DNA from 2 places in the Arthrobacter sp. 210 2 genome. Region 2 is predicted to be linked to the other one. Evidence: riboswitches for the same ligand, from Rfam matches in the RefSeq annotation. Region 2 holds a riboswitch; the other holds the start of a gene.
What was found. A riboswitch is a leader RNA that binds a small molecule or an ion and turns the genes downstream of it on or off. The one in region 2 is predicted to bind glycine.

Region 1: it holds a riboswitch for glycine, as region 2 does, so the genes downstream of both, gcvP (aminomethyl-transferring glycine dehydrogenase) here and gcvP (aminomethyl-transferring glycine dehydrogenase) in region 2, are expected to answer to the same signal.

What each region holds. Positions count from the first base shown of each region.
Region 1 is NZ_JBNHIE010000011.1:160,171-169,186, reverse strand. Features, by position in the region: gene AC5RWA_RS18590 (APC family permease) at 55-1,608, opposite strand; gene AC5RWA_RS18585 (Dps family protein) at 1,832-2,311, shown strand; gene AC5RWA_RS18580 (MFS transporter) at 2,411-3,976, opposite strand; gene AC5RWA_RS18575 (TetR/AcrR family transcriptional regulator) at 4,060-4,596, shown strand; glycine riboswitch at 4,689-4,786, shown strand; gene gcvP (aminomethyl-transferring glycine dehydrogenase) at 4,971-7,847, shown strand; gene gcvT (glycine cleavage system aminomethyltransferase GcvT) at 7,856-9,004, shown strand.
Region 2 is NZ_JBNHIE010000002.1:310,379-319,394, forward strand. Features, by position in the region: gene gcvP (aminomethyl-transferring glycine dehydrogenase) at 1-1,596, opposite strand, end outside; glycine riboswitch at 1,775-1,875, opposite strand; glycine riboswitch at 2,144-2,242, shown strand; glycine riboswitch at 2,244-2,341, shown strand; gene cycA (D-serine/D-alanine/glycine transporter) at 2,393-3,922, shown strand; gene AC5RWA_RS05825 (methylenetetrahydrofolate reductase) at 3,919-4,782, shown strand; gene AC5RWA_RS05830 (hypothetical protein) at 4,868-5,680, shown strand; gene AC5RWA_RS05835 (LamB/YcsF family protein) at 5,664-6,413, shown strand; gene AC5RWA_RS05840 (DUF445 domain-containing protein) at 6,508-7,857, opposite strand; gene AC5RWA_RS05845 (glycerophosphodiester phosphodiesterase family protein) at 7,907-8,806, shown strand; gene AC5RWA_RS05850 (CoA transferase) at 8,815-9,016, shown strand, end outside.

The sequences.
Region 1 (9,016 bases), on a different contig from region 2:
GATCGCGGGGGCACGGCACCTTTTGTGCGGGGGCAGTGCCATGGAGGCCTTGGCCTACTCCGGAACCACCAGTGCGGGGGTGTCCCGCTTCAGGGTCTCGCCCCGGAAGAAGCCGGGCCGGACCCGGGCCATGATGAGCATGAACACGGCGCCAAGGGCCAGGATCCCGATGCCCAGGACGAAGACCAACCCGACGCCGAACACCTCGGAACCGCTGCCGAACTCGGGAGCAAGGCTGTCCACGGCGGTCTGGCCGAACACCACGAACAGGCCTACTCCGCCGAGCACCGGGCACAGGAGCCGCAGGACGAAGTTGCGGACGCTGCTGAAGACGCTGTGCCGGAAGTACCAGGCGCAGGCCAGGGCGGTCAGCCCGTAGTAGAAGCAGATCATCAGGCCCAGGGCCAGGATGGTGTCATTGAGGACGTTTTCACTGACCACGTGCATCACTGCGTAGAACCCCGCCGACATGACGCCCGCCGCGATGGTGGCGAAGCCCGGCGTCGCGAACTTCCTGCTGACCCGGCTGAACGGCTCCGGCAGGGCACCGTAGTGGCCCATCGCCAGCAGGCTCCGCGACGGCGACATGAACGTGGACTGCAGGGACGCGGCGGAGCTGGACAGCACTGCAAGGGACATCAGGATGGCGAAGGGGCCCATGATGGGGGAGGCCAGGGCCGTGAAGATGTTCTCGTGGATTTCGGTGTTGTTCAGGCCGTTGCCGGTATCGCCCACGCCGGCGAACATCATGGTGGCGATGCTGACCAGCAGGTAGATGGCCAGGACGATGACGGCGGTGAGGGTGCCGGCCAAGCCGGAGGTCTTCTTGCCGTTCGCCGTTTCCTCGTTCACGGTGAGGCAGACGTCCCAGCCCCAGTACACGAAGATGGACAGTGAAATTCCTGCGGCGATCTGGCCAAAGGTTTCAATCTTGGTGACATCGAACCATTCCCAGCTGAAAGGGATGGCCGTTTCGGAGCTCGACCAGTTGGCGAACGCCATGGCCACGAAGAGACCAAGGACCAGCAGCTGGAACCCCACCAGGCCGTACTGCACCCGTTTGGTGGTGTGCAGCCCGCGGTAGCTGACCCAGACGGCCAGGGCCACGAATACAAAGCAGGTCAGCACGTTCAAGGCTTTGTTGGCCGCCAGGTCTGCCAGTTCCGGGGCTCCGGTGAGCTGTGACAGGAAGAGGTAGAAGAAATCGACGGCAACGCCGGCGAGGTTGGACAGCACGATGATGTTGGCGGCCAGCAGGCCCCAGCCACCCATCCAGCCCACCCAGGGTCCGAAGGCCTTGGTGACCCACGTGAACGTGGTCCCGCTGTCCGGGGAGTCGGCGTTGAGCTCCCGGTAGGCGAGCGAGACCAGGATCATGGGAATGAAACCGATCAGGAAGATGACGGGCAGCTGGAGTCCGGCTTCGTTGACGGTGGGGCCCAGTGCGCTGGTGAGGGTGTAGGCCGGGGCAATGGTGGAAATGCCAAGGACGACGACGGCGAGGAGCCCGAGCTGCCCGCCTTTCAGTCCTTTGGCGCTGATGCCGGCGGCGGAAGTGTTGCTGCTGGGGCCGGGGGAGGGCGTGCTGGTGCGGATTGTCTCTGTCATGGCACCACTTTCTGGGAAGACATTATGACGACGGTCACTATATGAATGGCGTTCATTTAGTATGAGGGTGCGGAGCTGCCTACGCAAGGGGAAATATGAATCACGTTCGTTTATGTCCGTTCAGCGCAAATTAGTAAGCTCACTGAGAAACTGCCCCCGTCCCCGCCGCCGCGCTCTGCAGGGGCTGGTAGGTTCGGGATTACTGGACCAATGAGGAGGACGCATGAAAGCTTCACCGACACTGACCAACAATTTGCAGGCCGTGCTCACGGACCTGATCGAACTGCACCTCCAGGGCAAGCAGGCCCACTGGAACATTGTGGGTACCAACTTCCGGGACCTCCACCTTCAGCTGGATGAAATCGTGGACGCAGCGCGCCAGTTCGCCGATGACACGGCGGAGCGCATGCGTGCACTGCACGCGCTTCCGGACGGCCGCAGCTCCACGGTTGCCGAAGCCACCAGCCTGGCGCAGTTCCCCGAGGGCCTGATCAGCACCAAGGACGCCATTGAGCGGATCGTCGCAGCCCTTGAGGCTGCCGTGGGAACCATGCGAAAGGTCCACGACGAGGTGGATGAGGAAGATCCCACCAGTGCCGACCTGCTGCATGAGTTCATCGCCAAGCTGGAGCAGTTCGCCTGGATGGTGAACGCCGAAACCATGAAGCCCACCGCCAGCGTCACCGCCCCGGACGCCAAGTAGCCCCGCGGGATCAGGCAACAGTCACAAGGCGCCCGGCGTCGGAGCAATGCTCCGGCGCCGGGTGCCTTTTCGCTGTCTAATCCGATGTTGCCCGCCGCCTTAGACGGCCTTGGGCACTTTGCGGAGCACGACGGCGGCGAGCACTGCCGCCGTCGCCATCAGTACCAGCCCAATGGCGGCCGTGATGTGAACCCCCGAGTTGAAGGCTGCGGCCGCGGCGTCCCGGACGGCATCCGCCAGGGGAGCGGGCAGTGCTGAGGCAACTTCCATGGCCCCGGCGAGCGTTTCGCCGGCGTTGTGCGCGGCGGAGGGCGGCGCGGCTTCCAGCAGCCCGGCCGGCAGCCGGAGGTTGTGCTGGTAGGAGGCTGTCAGGATGGAGCCCAGTACCGCCGTGCCCAGGAGCGAACCCACCTCGTAGCCCGTCTCGGAAATCGCTGCCGCCGCACCCGACTTCTCGGGCGGTGCAGCACCCAGGATGAGGTCGTTGGAAATGGTCTCGGCAGTGCCCACGCCCAGGGCCAGGATCAGGAGGGCCGCCAACAGGAGTGCCGGGCCGCCGCTGTGGTTGCCGAAGGTGACAAGGCTGTAGCCGGCGGCGCTGAAGGCCAGTCCTGTTCCCACCACGAATCCGGGCCGCACCCGCCGGACGAGCGGCACAACCACCAGGCCTGCCACTACCGTGGCCACCAGTGCCGGGATCATCGCAATCCCCGCAGAGGAGGGGGACATGCCCTCGAGGAGCTGCAGGTGCTGGGCCAGGAAGAGGATAAAGCCGTTGAACGAAAACAGGGCCAGGACGTTGGCCGCGATGGCCATGCTGAACACCCTGTTCCGGAACAGGGACATGTCCAGGAGCGGGTTGGCCAGCGTCAGCTGCCGGCGCACAAAGACGGCTGCCATCACCAGCCCGAACACCAAGCTGCCCAGGCCTGCCGGTCCCGGCCCCTCGGTGGCAATGTCCTTGATTCCGTAAACCACCGGAACCATGACCAGCAGGGAGAGCAGGATGCTGGGAACGTCCACCTTCCCCGGCGACGGGTCCTTCGATTCCGGAATGAACACAGGTCCGAAGGCCAGAAGGGGCAGCATGAGGGGAACGGCGACGAGGAAGACCGCGCCCCACCAGAACTGCTCCACCAGCCAGCCGCCGAAGATTGGTCCCAGGGCGGCGCCCCCTGAGAACCCTGCAGCCCAGATGGCGACGGCCAGCCGGCGGCGGTTGGGCTCCGGGAAGATGTTGCGGATCAGCGACAGCGTGGAGGGCATCAGCATGGCGCCGAAGAATCCCAGGGATGCGCGGCCGGCGATCAGCCACTCCGGGCTCGGTGCGAAGGCGGTGGCGGCGGACAGTGCGGCAAAGCCGATGCTGCCGGTGATCAGCAGCTTCCTGCGGCCGATGCGGTCGCCCAGGCTTCCCATGGACACCAGCAGTCCTGCAAGGACCAGCGGATACGCATCCACGATCCACAGGAGCTGGACTCCGGAGGGGTCCAGTGAGCCTGCGATGGCTGGCAGGGCAAACGTCAGCGCGGTGTTGTCCACCGCGACCAGCAGCACCGGGAACATCAGCAGGCCCAGGGCAAGCCAGTCACGCCACGGCGCCCGGGAAAGCGGACTGCCGGAAGCAGATGCAGAGGTCCTGGTGGTGCCAGCGGAAATGGTCATGCCATAACTGTACCGTCTGGACGGTATAGTTACGAACCGCTGGGTTTGAGGAATAATGCATGGAGGAAGGCATGATTAGAGGCATGCCCCGCAAGCCCGTAGCCCGCGACGCCGTACTTGACGCCTTTGAAACCCTTCTGATCGACGTGGGGGAGCGTGCAGCCACCCTTGACGCCGTCGCGGCGAAGGCCGGGGTTTCCAAGGGCGGCCTGCTCTACCACTTTCCAAACAAGGAAGCCCTGATCCAGGTGCTGCTGGACCGGCTGGACGAACTGGCCGGAGCCGACGCCGATGCCATGGCCAAGGCGGAGGAGGGGGCCGCGGCATACTTCATCAGGTCCTCCGTCTGGGCTGACACCCCGCTGGACCGGGCAATCGTCGCCGCGACCCGGCTCGCAGAAGTGGCGCACGAGGAAACGCGCCGCCGCTTCGCCGCCATCCAGCAGCGCTGGCTGGACGAGATCGCCGCCGATGTGGGCCCGGCACTGGCCAAAGCAGTGCTCTACATGGGGGACGGGCTCTACTTCAATGCCATGTTGGCCGTCGGCCCCGTGCCGGAAGGCGGAGCCGCCGCGGATGTGGACAATCTCCTTGCTGCCCTGGAGCGCCTGCGCAGGTAGGCCGTCATTTGCCCCAGGGGCTGCGGCGTAGGACAATTGGAGGCTGTGAAGGCCCTCACCGGCCGTTCTCAGCAATCCAAATGAATAGCCTTTGATCTGCGGCGGGAGAGTTCTGCCGAAAGTACAAGCAGGCGCCGTAGGAGCAAACCCTCCCCAGGAATCTCACAGGCCCATGTACCGCCGCGGCGAGGCACCTCTGGAAAGCAGCAGGCAGTCCGCCTGTGCCATCCCGGCTACGGGAGACCAAGGACTGTTGTGCTCACCGACGGTGCAAGCGGGGCCATGCGCAAGCACGGCAACGCGGAAACTCTCAGGTCCAATACAGAGCGGGGAGGAACCCGAATCGATGTGGCGTACCCTGCGCCACCTGAATTATGGAGTTCCTCGTGACCGTATCTCCGGCCTCCGCCTCCCTGGCCTCAGCTGCCACCTTCGTTGACCGTCATATTGGCGCACGGCGCCAGGCCGACGTCGACGCCATGTTGAAAGCCGTCGGCTTCGACACCGTGGACGCCCTGGTTGATACGGCGGTCCCCAAGGACATCCGTCAGGAAACCCCGCTGAAACTGTCCGCGGCCCTGAGCGAGGTGGAAGCGCTCGCCGAACTGCGCAAGCTGGCAGCCAAGAACAGGACGGCCGTGCAGATGATCGGCCAGGGCTACTTCGACACGGTGACCCCGCCCGTGATCCGCCGCAACATCCTGGAATCCCCGGCCTGGTACACGGCCTACACCCCGTACCAGCCTGAAATTTCGCAGGGCCGGCTTGAGGCGCTGCTGAACTTCCAAACCATGGTCCAGGACCTCGTTGGCCTGCCCATCGCCAACGCGTCCCTGCTCGATGAAGCCACCGCCGTGGCCGAAGCGGTACTCATGATGCGCCGCGCGAACAAGAACAAGGACGCCAGGGATGGCAAGACCGTCCTGGACGCGGACTGCCTGCCGCAGACCATCGCGATCGTCAAGGGCCGCGCTGAGGCGCTCGGCTTCGAGGTTGAAATTGCCGACCTGTCCGCGGGCCTGCCGGACGGTGCCATCAACGGCATCGTGCTGCAGCAGCCCGGCGTTTCGGGCCGCGTCTTCGACCACTCCGCCGTTATCGGTGAAGCCAAGGAACGCGGCGCGCTCGTGACCGTCGCGGCTGACCTCCTGGCGCTAACCCTGATCACCCCGCCGGGGGAGCAGGGCGCCGATATCGCCGTCGGCTCCGCCCAGCGTTTTGGCGTCCCGCTGTTCTTCGGCGGCCCGCACGCCGCGTACATGGCGGTCCAGAAGGGGCTCGAGCGCTCCATGCCCGGCCGCCTGGTGGGCGTGTCCAAGGACGACGCCGGTGTCCCCGCCTACCGCCTTGCGCTGCAGACCCGCGAACAGCACATCCGCCGCGAGAAGGCCACCTCCAACATTTGCACCGCGCAGGCCCTGCTGGCCATTGTTGCGTCGATGTACGCCGTTTACCACGGCCCCGAGGGGCTGAAGGCGATCGCCCAGACCGCCAACCGCCATGCCCGCACGCTGGCTGCTTCCCTGAAGGCTGCCGGGGCAGAGGTTCTGCACACCTCCTTCTTTGACACCGTCACCGTCCGCGTGCCCGGCAGGGCTGCCGAAATCGTTGCGGACGCCGAGGCCAAGGGCATCAACCTGCGGGGCATCGACGCCGACACCGTAGGCATCTCCGTTGATGAAACCACCACGACGGCGGTCGTCGCCGATGTCGTTTCCGTCTTCGGCGCCGAAGCGGTCGGATCTACCGGCAGTTTTGCGCTGGACCCCGCCGTCGAACGCTCCAGCGGCTACCTGCAGCACCCGGTGTTCAACACGCACCGCTCCGAGACCCAGCTGCTGCGGTACATCCGGAAGCTGTCCGACCGGGACCTGGCACTGGACCGCACCATGATCCCGCTGGGTTCGTGCACCATGAAGCTGAACGCCACGGCGGAGATGGAAGCGATTTCCTGGCCGGAGTTCGCCTCGACCCACCCGTTCGCCCCGGATTCGCAGACCGAGGGCTGGCGTGAACTGATTGCTGACCTCGAGGCGCAGCTGACCGAGATCACGGGCTATGATCAGGTGTCCATCCAGCCCAACGCCGGTTCCCAGGGTGAGTTGGCAGGGCTGCTGGCGATCCGCGGCTACCACCTGTCCCGTGGCGACGATCAGCGCAATGTCTGCCTGATCCCGGCCTCCGCGCACGGCACCAATGCTGCCTCCGCGGTCCTGGCCGGCATGAAGGTTGTGGTGGTGGCCACCGCCTCCGACGGAACCATCGACCACGCGGACCTGTACGCCAAGATCGACGCGCACAAGGACGCGCTTTCGGCGATCATGATCACGTACCCGTCCACGCACGGTGTGTACGACGCCGACGTCCGCGAGGTCTGCGACGCCATCCACGCAGCCGGCGGCCAGGTCTACATCGACGGCGCCAACCTCAACGCCCTGGTGGGGTTGGCCCAACCCGGCAAGTTCGGCGGCGACGTATCGCACCTGAACCTGCACAAGACCTTCTGCATCCCGCACGGCGGCGGTGGCCCCGGCGTCGGACCGGTGGCAGCAAAGGCACACCTGGCACCCTTCATGCCCGGTGACGCGGCGTCGTGGACCGAAGGCAACGACGTACCGATTTCCGCGTCCCGCTTCGGCTCCGCAGGCGTGCTGCCGATTTCGTGGGCATATGTGAAGCTGATGGGCGGCGAGGGCCTGACCGAGGCCACGAAGTCCGCGCTGCTGGCGGCCAACTACATCGCCTCCCGCCTCAACGAACACTTCCCCGTCCTCTACACCGGTGAAGGCGGACTTGTGGCGCACGAGTGCATCCTTGACCTCCGCGAGCTCACTGCAAAGACCGGCGTCACGGCCGAGGATGTGGCCAAGCGCCTCATCGACTTCGGCTTCCATGCCCCCACCCTCGCGTTCCCTGTCGCCGGCACCCTGATGGTGGAACCCACCGAGTCCGAGGACCTCGCCGAGATGGACCGCTTCATCGAAGCCATGATCACCATCCGGCACGAAATCGACCAGGTGGCGAACGGCGACTTCACCGTCGCCGACTCGCCGCTGCGCCGCGCACCGCACACGGCAGCCGCCGTCGTATCTTCCGACTGGGACCGCGCCTACCCGCGGGAACAGGCCGCCTTCCCGGTCCACCACCTCAAGCAGGACAAGTACTTCCCGCCTGTGGGCAGGATCGACGGCGCAGCCGGGGACCGAAACCTCATCTGCTCCTGCCCGCCGCTTGAAGACTTCGAGAACTAAGGACCAGCATGCCTGAGAAGTACACCGCTCTCTACGACGAGCACAAAAAACTGGGTGCATCCTTCACGGACTTCGGCGGCTGGCAGATGCCGCTTAAATACAGCTCAGAACTGGCCGAACACCACGCCGTCCGCAAGAGCGCGGGGCTGTTCGACCTGTCCCACATGGGTGAGGTCTGGGTGACCGGCCCCGATGCGGCCGCGTTCCTGGACTACGCCCTGGTGGGCAGGATCTCCGCCATGCCGGTGGGCAAAGCCAAGTACTCGCTGATCTGCAACGAGGACGGCGGCATCATCGACGACCTCATCACGTACCGGCGCCCGGCAGCACCGGACGGCACCGACGTGTTCCTGGTGGTCCCCAACGCCGGCAACGCAGCAGTGGTGGCCGCGGCGCTGGCCGAACGGGCCGCCGGCTTCGATGTCGAGGTCCGGGATGCGTCCGCAGCGACATCTTTGATCGCAGTCCAGGGCCCGAAAGCACAGGAGCTGCTGCTCCGGCTGGTGCCCGCCGCGAACCACAGCGCCGTCACGGAGCTGAAGTACTACGCCGCCGTGGAGGTGCCATTCCTGGTGGCCGGCACAGGGCAAGAACTCCTGCTGGCCCGCACCGGGTACACCGGCGAGGACGGGTTCGAGATTCTCGTGGCCAACGACGCCGCGGCCGCCCTCTGGCAGGCACTCATCGCCATCGCCGACGACGGCGAGCTCACGCCCGCCGGGCTGGCATGCCGGGACTTCCTGCGCCTTGAAGCCGGGATGCCGCTGTACGGCAACGAACTGTCCCTGCAGGGTGACCCGTTCGCCGCCGGCCTGGGTCCCGTCGTCGCACTCTCCAAGGAAGGCGACTTCGTGGGCAAGGCGGCCCTGGCAGCCAAGAAGGAAGCCGGCGCCGGCACCACCTCCGGCCGCCGCCTGGTAGGACTCAAGGGCCTGGGCCGCCGCGCCGGCCGCGCCCACTACCCGGTCCTCAAAGACGGTGTCACCGTCGGCGAGGTGACCTCCGGCCAGCCCTCACCCACCCTCGGCTACCCCGTCGCCATGGCCTACGTCGACGTCGAACACACCGCACCCGGCACGGCCCTGGACATCGACCTCCGCGGCAAGGCAGAGCCTTTCGAAGTCGTCGAACTGCCGTTCTACAAGCGCCAAAAGTAGCCCCGCGCGTCC
Region 2 (9,016 bases):
GGTCTGCGAGTCGGGGGCGAAGGGGTGGATCGAGGCGAACTCCGGCCAGGAAATGGCTTCCATCTCCACGGTGGCGTTCAGCTTCATGGTGCACGAACCCAGCGGGATCATGGTGCGGTCCAGCGCGAGATCCCGGTCCGAAAGGCGGCGGATGTACCGCAGCAGCTGGGTCTCGGAGCGGTGGGTGTTGAACACCGGGTGCTGCAGGTAGCCCGAGGTGCGGAGCACCGTTTCGGGCAGCTCGTAGCCCTGTGCGTCCCCGATGGGACCGGCGCCAAAGGCGACGGCAACAGCGGAAAGTGTTGCCGCCGTCGTCGTCTCATCGATGGAAACACCCACAGTGTCTTCGTCGACGAAGCGCAGGTTGATGCCCCGGGCCTCAGCCGCGGTGATGGCCTTGCGGGCCTTGCCGGGGACACGGACGGTAAGGGTGTCGAAGAAGGAGTCGCTGACGAGCTCCCGGCCCACCTTGGCGAGGGCGGTGGCGAGCACCCGGGTGTTGTTGTGGACCCTCTCGGCGATGGCCTTCAACCCGTCCGGGCCGTGGTAAACGGCGTAGAAGGAGGACACGATGGCGAGCAGCGCCTGGGCGGTGCAGATGTTCGAGGTCGCCTTTTCCCGGCGGATGTGCTGCTCGCGGGTCTGCAGCGCGAGACGGTAGGCGGGGGCGCCTGCATTGTCCTTGGACACGCCGACGATGCGGCCCGGCAGGGTGCGTTCCATGCCGGTCCGGACGGCCATGTAGGCTGCGTGCGGGCCGCCGAAGAACAGCGGAACGCCAAAGCGCTGGGTGGAGCCGACGGCGATGTCGGCGCCCTGCTCGCCTGGAGGGGTGATCAGGGTGAGGGCGAGGAGGTCGGCAGCGACGGTGACGAGGGAGCCGCGTTCCTTGGCTTCAGCGATGACCGCCGACTGGTCCCACACCCGGCCCGAGACGCCGGGCTGCTGCAGCACGATGCCGTTGATGGCGCCGTCGGGCAGTCCGTTGGACAGGTCGGCGACCTCCACCTCGAAACCGAGCGCCTCGGCGCGGCCCTGGACGATGGCAATGGTCTGGGGAAGGCAATCGGCATCCAGGACGGTCTTGCCGTCCTTGGCGTCCTTATTCTTATTGGCCCGGCGCATCAGCAGCACGGCCTCTGCCACGGCGGTGGCTTCGTCCAACAGCGAGGCGTTGGCGACCGGAAGCGCGGTCAGGTCCTGGACCATGGTCTGGAAGTTCAGCAGCGCCTCAAGCCGGCCCTGGGAAATTTCAGGCTGGTAGGGGGTGTAGGCCGTGTACCAGGCCGGCGCTTCCAGGACGTTGCGGCGGATGACGGCCGGGGTGATGGTGTCGTAGTAGCCCTGGCCGATCATCTGGACCGCGGTCTTGTTTTTGGCGGCGATCCGGCGCAGCTCGGCCAGGACCTCAACCTCGCTCATGGCGGCTGCCAGCCGGAGGGCCTTGTCCTGGCGGATCGAGGCAGGGACGGCAACGTCCACGAGACCGTCCACGCTGTCGTAGCCCACGGCTTTGAGCATCGCGTCGACGTCGGCCTGGCGGCGCGCGCCGATGTGCCGGTCGGCAAAAGTCGATGGAAGGGATTGAATCGTCATGAGGAACTCCAGGTCTGGCCGGCCACGGGTGGCGCGGCATGGTTTGGGTTCCTCCCCGCTCTGTATTGGACCTGAGAGATTCCGGTGGAGCCTGTTTGTGGCAGGGCCCCCCTTGCACCGTCGGTGAGTCCGGGACCCCTCGTCAAAGGGATATAGCCGGGCTGCTTTCCAGAGTCGCCTCGCCGTGACGGTACATGGGCCTGAGAGATTCCTGGGGAGGATTTGCTCCTACGGCGCCTGCCCGGTGTTGCTCCGGGAGGACTCTCCCGTCACAGCTCGAAAGGCTTATTCAAATGTGGGTGATTCGGCTCACAAGGTACAGGCTGAAGGGCTTCGAAAGCAAATCCGTCCAGTCATGACGGCCGGGAGCAGTCGGTTCGCTACGTTGTTGCGGGCAGGGGTTTGACAATCGTTCGTGACCGGAACCACACTGAACCCGTGATCGGCGTCCCCTGCCGGACTGGCTCAACCTACTCTGGGCAGTCCGTGCCGGGATGGGGCTGGAAATGCTCCGCAACTGATCACGACTTCTAACTTAAAATGCCTTTGACCTGCGGCGGGAGAGTCCTGCCCGGTACATTCAGCAGGCGCCGTAGGAGCAAACCCTCCCCAGGAAACTCTCAGGCCCCCGTACCGCCGCGGAAAGGCAACTCTGGAAAGCAGCCAGGCAGGTCCTGGCTCACCGACGGTGCAAGCACGCCTTGATGGCTGCGGAAACTCTCAGGTCCTGTACAGAGCGGGGAGGAACCGAATCTTTGCGGCACCTGACGGTGCTGCTTGAACGATGGAGTTCCTCATGACGATTCATCCCCCGACGTCCCCCAGCGGCCAACCACACCCAGGCAAAGCCCAACACAGCGAACCGCCACACCTTGAGCGGCAGCTCAGCAACAGGCATATCCAGCTCATCGCCATCGGCGGCGCCATTGGCACCGGCCTTTTTATGGGCTCAGGCAAAACCATCTCCGCCGCCGGACCGTCCGTGATCTTCGTGTACATGATCATCGGGTTCATGCTGTTCTTCGTCATGCGGGCCATGGGCGAACTGCTCCTGAGCAACCTGAACTACAAGTCCTTCAGCGATTTCGCGGCCGACCTCCTGGGGCCCTGGGCCGGGTTCTTCACGGGATGGACCTACTGGTTCTGCTGGGTGATCACCGGCATTGCCGACGTCATCGCCATCGCCGGGTACTCCCGGGAACTCTGGCCCTCACTGCCGCTGTGGATCCCCGGGCTGGCCACGGTCGCCATTCTCCTGCTGCTCAACCTCGCCACCGTGAAGGCGTTCGGTGAAACGGAATTCTGGTTCGCCCTCATCAAGATCATCGCCATCGCAGCGCTGATCATCGTGGGCCTGTTCATGATCTTCACGGGGTTCCAGAGCGACGCAGGAGCCGCCGGGTTCAGCAACCTGTGGAGCCACGGCGGTTTCTTCCCCAACGAATTCATGGGTTTCGTGGCCGGCTTCCAGATCGCCGTTTTCGCCTTCGTGGGCATCGAGCTTGTTGGCACAACGGCCGCCGAGGCCAAGAATCCTGAACGGAACCTGCCAAAGGCCATCAACGCCATCCCCATCCGGGTGCTGCTCTTCTACGTCGGCGCCCTGATCATCCTGATGTCCGTTACCCCTTGGACCCAGTTCGCGGCCGGCCATAGCCCATTCATCGGAATGTTCTCCCTGGCCGGGCTTGGAGCCGCAGCCACCGTCGTCAACCTGGTAGTCCTGAGCTCCGCCATGTCCTCCGCCAACTCGGGCATCTACTCCACGTCCCGGATGGTCTTTGGCCTGGCCCAGGAAGGCGACGCTCCCGGAATCTTCAGCCGCCTCTCCGCGAGGAAAGTACCCAGCAACGCGCTGTTCCTGTCCTGCGTGCTGCTGCTCTCCGGCGTCGTCCTGATGTATGCCGGCCAGGACGTGGGCAAGGCCTTCGAGATGGTCACCACCGTGTCCGCCGTCTGCTTCATCTTCGTCTGGTCCATCATCCTTGCCAGCTATCTCGCCTTCCGGCGCCGCCGCCCGCACCTGCACTCGGCGTCCGCGTTCAAAATGCCCGGCGGCATCCCCGTGGTGTGGCTGATCTTCGCCTTCTTCGCCTTCGTCCTTTGGGCCCTCACCACCCAGCCCGACACCCTTGCCGCGCTGCTGGTCACCCCCGCATGGTTCCTTGTGCTGGGCGTTGCGTGGGCCATCCTGCGGCGCCGGCCGGCACACCTCGCCCGCTTCGCCGTCTTTCAGGCCGAGCTCCGGGCCGATGAGGCTGCAGCGGGCCGCAGCAAGGGGACAGCGAATGACAGGACTCCCCAGAAAGAGCAGGCGCCGAAGTGATCGGCACCGAACTGACGGGTGCGGCAAGCGAGCGGGTCATCCGGTCCGGCTCCAACCCGCATACGCGGGCGTCCCGGGAAGCCAGGAGCCTTCCCACCCGGCTGGAGATCATCCCGACGGAGGGCATCACCGCCGGCGTCCGGGCCCACGTTCCTCCGGGCTCCACCATCACCGTGACGTGCCTGCCGCACCATGGCATCGCGCGGACCATGCAGACGGCGCTGCAGCTGGCCGGTATGGGATACAGCGTGGTCCCGCACCTTGCTGCCCGGAGCATCGGGAGCCGCGGGCAGCTGGAAAACGCGCTGCGGGACTGCCGGGATGCAGGGATCACGGAGGTGTTCGCCATCGGCGGTGATGCTGCGGAAGCTGCGGGCCCATACAGCAACTCCCTTCAACTGCTGGAGGACATCATGGAGCTTTCGGACGGGGACATCTCGGCGGGAGTGGCGGGCTACCCGGAAGGGCACCCGCATCACGGAGAGCTCCACATGCTCGACGCCCTGCTGGAAAAGCAACACCTGGCATCCGGCGTCACCACCCAAATGTGCTTTTCCGTTCCCCGGATCAGCTGGTACGCGGAAACCCTCCGGCGCGAAGGTGTCCAGCTGCCCATCTGGGCGGGGGTGCCCGGCGCCGTCCCCCGTGCCAAGCTCATTGCGCTCGCGGCAAAGATCGGCGTCGGTCCGTCCCTGAAGTTCCTCACCCGGCAGGGGCAGCTCGGCCGCCGTCTGCTCAGCGGCAGCAGCTACTCGCCCCGGCCGATCCTGGACCAGCTCCGCGATGTTCCGGAGATTGCAGGCGTGCACCTGTACACCTTCAACAGCCTGGTCCATGGAAACCCCCAGGCCACGTCATAGAAGTTAAGCATGCTTAGTGTTGATCCACTTAGGATGGAGAAGCACGGCAGCCCACCGCTGCAGGTCGATTTGAATGAAGGTGACCATGGCCAGGAGCAGCAATCCCGCAGTACGAATCGCACAGGAAACCGCCCACAACGCGGTGTTCGACGCCGACGGCAAGCCCAAGCCGGGCGTCCACAACATGCTCCTGAAGGCGGTGGAAATTCAGCGTCCACTGGTGGTGGCCTACATCCGCCGGCTGCAAAAGAAGCATCCCCGCGCCACGGCGGCGCAGCTGGCGGACATCCTGGAACGTGACTACCTCCGTGCCGTCACCGGCGGGGGTGCAGTGGTGGGCGCTACCGCCGTCGTTCCCGGGGTGGGAACGGTGGCGTCGCTGGGACTGTCCGCTGCCGCCACCGTGGGGTTCCTGGAAGCAACAGCCCTGTACGCGACGTCCCTGGCGGAGCTGCACGGCATCCGCCTCACCAACCCCGAGAAGGCCAGCACCATGGTCATGGCCATCATGCTTGGCGAAGAGGGGACGGCGCTGCTGGGAACCCTGAGCGGCCAGGCCGCGGGCAGCGGAGTCAACGCCACCAGGGCCTGGGGCAGCATGCTCTCCAAGTCCATGCCCATGCCGGGATTCAGCAGCATCCGGAGCAGGATCCAGAAGGCTTTCCTCAAAAACCTCCTCAAGCGCCAGGGCACGGCACTGTTTGGCAGGGCCCTGCCGTTCGGCATCGGGGCTGTGGTGGGTGGAGCAGGTAACCTCATGATGGGCCGCGCGGTGGTGTCCAACGCCAAGGAAGCGTTCGGCCCCATGCCGGACACCATTCCCGGGGAGCTTAAGCCCACCGCTGCCGCTCCGGACAACCTGACGCTGGAAGGCAACACACTTGGATCTCAACGCTGACCTCGGCGAATCATTCGGCTCCTGGACGATGGGAGACGACGCCGCGATGTTCCAGCTGGTGACCAGCGCCAACGTGGCCTGCGGGTTCCACGCCGGGGACCCCATCACCATGCTGGACAGCTGCCGGGCAGCCTACGAGCTCGACGTGACGGTGGGTGCGCACGTCGGCTACCGCGACCTGCCCGGCTTCGGTCGGCGCTCCCTGGACACAAGCTTCGATGAGCTGTTCGGCGACGTGCTGTACCAGCTGGGTGCGCTCGACGGCGTTGCCCACGCCGTGGGTGCCTCCGTGGACTACGTGAAGCCCCACGGCGCGTTGTACAACCGGCTGGTCCACGACGCCGAGCAGGCCTCGGCTGTGGTTGCAGCGGTCAACGCGTACGATCCCGGGCTGCCCATCCTGGGACTGCCGGGCTCGGAACTGCTGAAGCAGGCACAGGAAGCCGGGCATCCGGTGTTCATCGAGGCCTTCGTGGACCGCGCCTACCGGGGCGACGGCACGCTGGTGCCGCGCTCGCAGGAAGGTGCCGTCCTGCACGACGTCGATGCGATCGTTGAGCGCGCAGTCCGCCTGGCAACCAAGGGCGAAGTGGTGGCCGTCGACGGAACAGTGGTGCAGGTCCGGCCGGACTCCCTGTGCATCCACGGCGACACCCCCGGTGCGGTGGAGATGGCCGCGGGTGTCCGGGCAGGACTCGAGGCAGCCGGCGTTGAGCTGGAGTCGTTCGCGTAGGCCGCCCTCCTCAAGCAACGCGGGGTCACTCCTGGCCCGCCGGAGGCCGTTTATTGGGCGTTGCCTGACCCCGCGTTGCCGTGCAGGAGCTGGCTCACCCGAAAATCAGGTGCGCCACCGTAAAGATCGCCAGCCCCGCCAGGGACCCCACAACCGTTCCGTTGATCCGGATGAACTGCAGGTCCTTGCCCACCTGCAGCTCAATCTTCTGCGAGGTTTCCTCCGCGTCCCAGCGGGCAACGGTATCCGTGATGACCCCGGCAATGTCGGACCTGTAGGTCCGCACCAGATAGCCGGCGGCGTCGCCGATCCAGGCGTTGACCTTGCCGGCCAGTTCGGGGTCGTTGACCAGCCTGGAGCCGAAGTCGCGGACGGCTGCCTTGAATTTGATGGTGAGGTCGCTGTCCGGATCCTCCACCGCTCCGAGCAGGGCGTTCTTCACCGTTCCCCACGTGCGCGACGCGAGTTCCCGGACCTCCGGGTCACCCAGGACCTGGGCCTTGATGTCCTCGGCGCGGGCGATCATCACAGGATCGTGCTGCAGGTCCTGGGCAAGGTCGTTCAGGTACTTGTCGATGGACTGCCGGACCTGGTGGTTCGGATCGGACTGCACGGCACGCACGAACTTGAGGAACTCGATGTAGACCTTGTCGCCCACCAGCCCGTCCACGAACTGCGGCACCCAGGTTGGCGAACGCTCCGAGACCAGCCGGCTGACCGTTTCGTGGTTTTCGCTGACCCAGTCGGCCGCGCGGTCCACCAGCAGGTCCACCAGCTTGTGGTGGTGCCCGTCGTGGAAAATCCGCTCCGCCATCCTGCCCACCGGAGGTCCCCACGGCGGAGTGAGAAGGTGCTTGCGCACCATTCCCTCGATGACGGCCTGGACGTCGTCGTCGTTCAGGACCTTGAACAGGCCCCGGATGACCGCCGCACCCTCTTTGGCCACCCGGTCGGCGCCGGCCGGAGCGGCCAGCCACTCGCCGGCCCGGCGGGCAATGTTGACGCTGGCCAGCTTCTCCTGCACCACCTGCTCGGAGAGGAAGTTGGTCTCCACGAACTCGCCCAGCGAGGCGCCGATCTGGTCTTTGCGCCGCGGAATGATGGCAGTGTGCGGGATCTTGATGCCCATCGGGTACTTGAACAGCGCGGTCACCGCAAACCAGTCGGCCAGCGCGCCCACCATGCCGCCTTCCGCCGCCGCCCGCACGTACTGCAGCCACGGGTACTCCTTCTGCAGGGCGAAGGCGAAGACAAAAACCACCGCCATGGCGATCAGCAGGCCCAAGGCCACAAGCTTCATTTTCCGCAGCGCTGCCGCCTTTTCGGCATCGCCGGCGCTGAATTGGCGGCCGACGGCGGCGGCACCTGCCTGTGCGTCCGCCAGCACCGCGCGGGATGGCTGGGCCGGGGCTTCCTGGGTAGTTGGCTCAGAGTTCACCTGCATGTGCCAAGCCTAGCCCCGCAGCAGGGGTGTGGTCGGCTACCGTGTCTCCATGACAAGTGAGGAGTCGGTGCCGCAGCGGCCCCTGGTCTTTGCCCACCGCGGTGCCAGCGCGGCGTTCGCCGAACACACCCGCGCCGCCTACCTGCAGGCGTTGGCGGACGGAGCCGACGGTGTCGAGTGCGACGTCCACCTCACGCGCGACCAGCACGTGGTCCTCCTGCATGACGCCAACCTGGACCGCACCTCGGACGGAACGGGGCCCGTGGCCGAGCGGACCCTGCGCCAGCTGCGCCACCTGGACTTTTCGTCGTGGAAGGGCGCCCGCATCCCGGAGATTTACGGGGCACGCTCTGAACAGTTCCTGACCCTTCCGGAGCTGCTCGATATCCTCCGTGGAGCGGGACGGCCGGTAAAGCTCGCCATCGAACTGAAGCATCCCAGTCCCTATCAGCTCAAGCTGGAGGACCGGGTGCTGGAGGTACTCCGGGGCGAAGGCTGGAACCCGGCAGGCTCAACGGTGGACAACATCGCCGTGACATTCATGAGTTTCAGCCCGGACTCCGTCCGGCACCTGCTCCATTCTGTGCCGGCGCAATACATCTGCCAGCTGGTGGACGACATCAATATCCACGAGATCCGCGGCGGGTTGGGCCTGGGACTGATCACCGGCGGAGCCATCGCCAACCTCATGAAGGCAACCCAGCTGGAGGCCGAGCGGATCCTGGACGCGCGGCTGGCAGGCCTTGCAGGCCCGGGCATCGACTACGTGCGCGAGCATCCGGACACAGTACGGCGCTGGCTGGATGCCGGCCGGCGCTTCCGGGTGTGGACGGTGGATTCCGCGGAGGACGTGGCGCTCTGCCAGGAGCTGGGCATCCATGAGATCACCACCAACGTGCCGGCCCGGGTGCTGAACCAGCTGCAGGTGGCCTCGCCGCAGGGAAGGTAGGACTTGGCATGAGCAGGCATCCGGCCGACGGCGGCCCCCGCCGCTGGTGGGCAGGTCCCCTGGACGTTGAGGGGCTTGCCCTGGGGGCCGTGAGTACCGCGGCTGCGGCCCTGAACCTCTACGCGGGATCGCCTGGCCGGTTCACCACCACCTCACAGCTGACCGCAGCCGCCTTCGATTCCTCAGGCCTTCTTCGGATTGCCGGCCGGA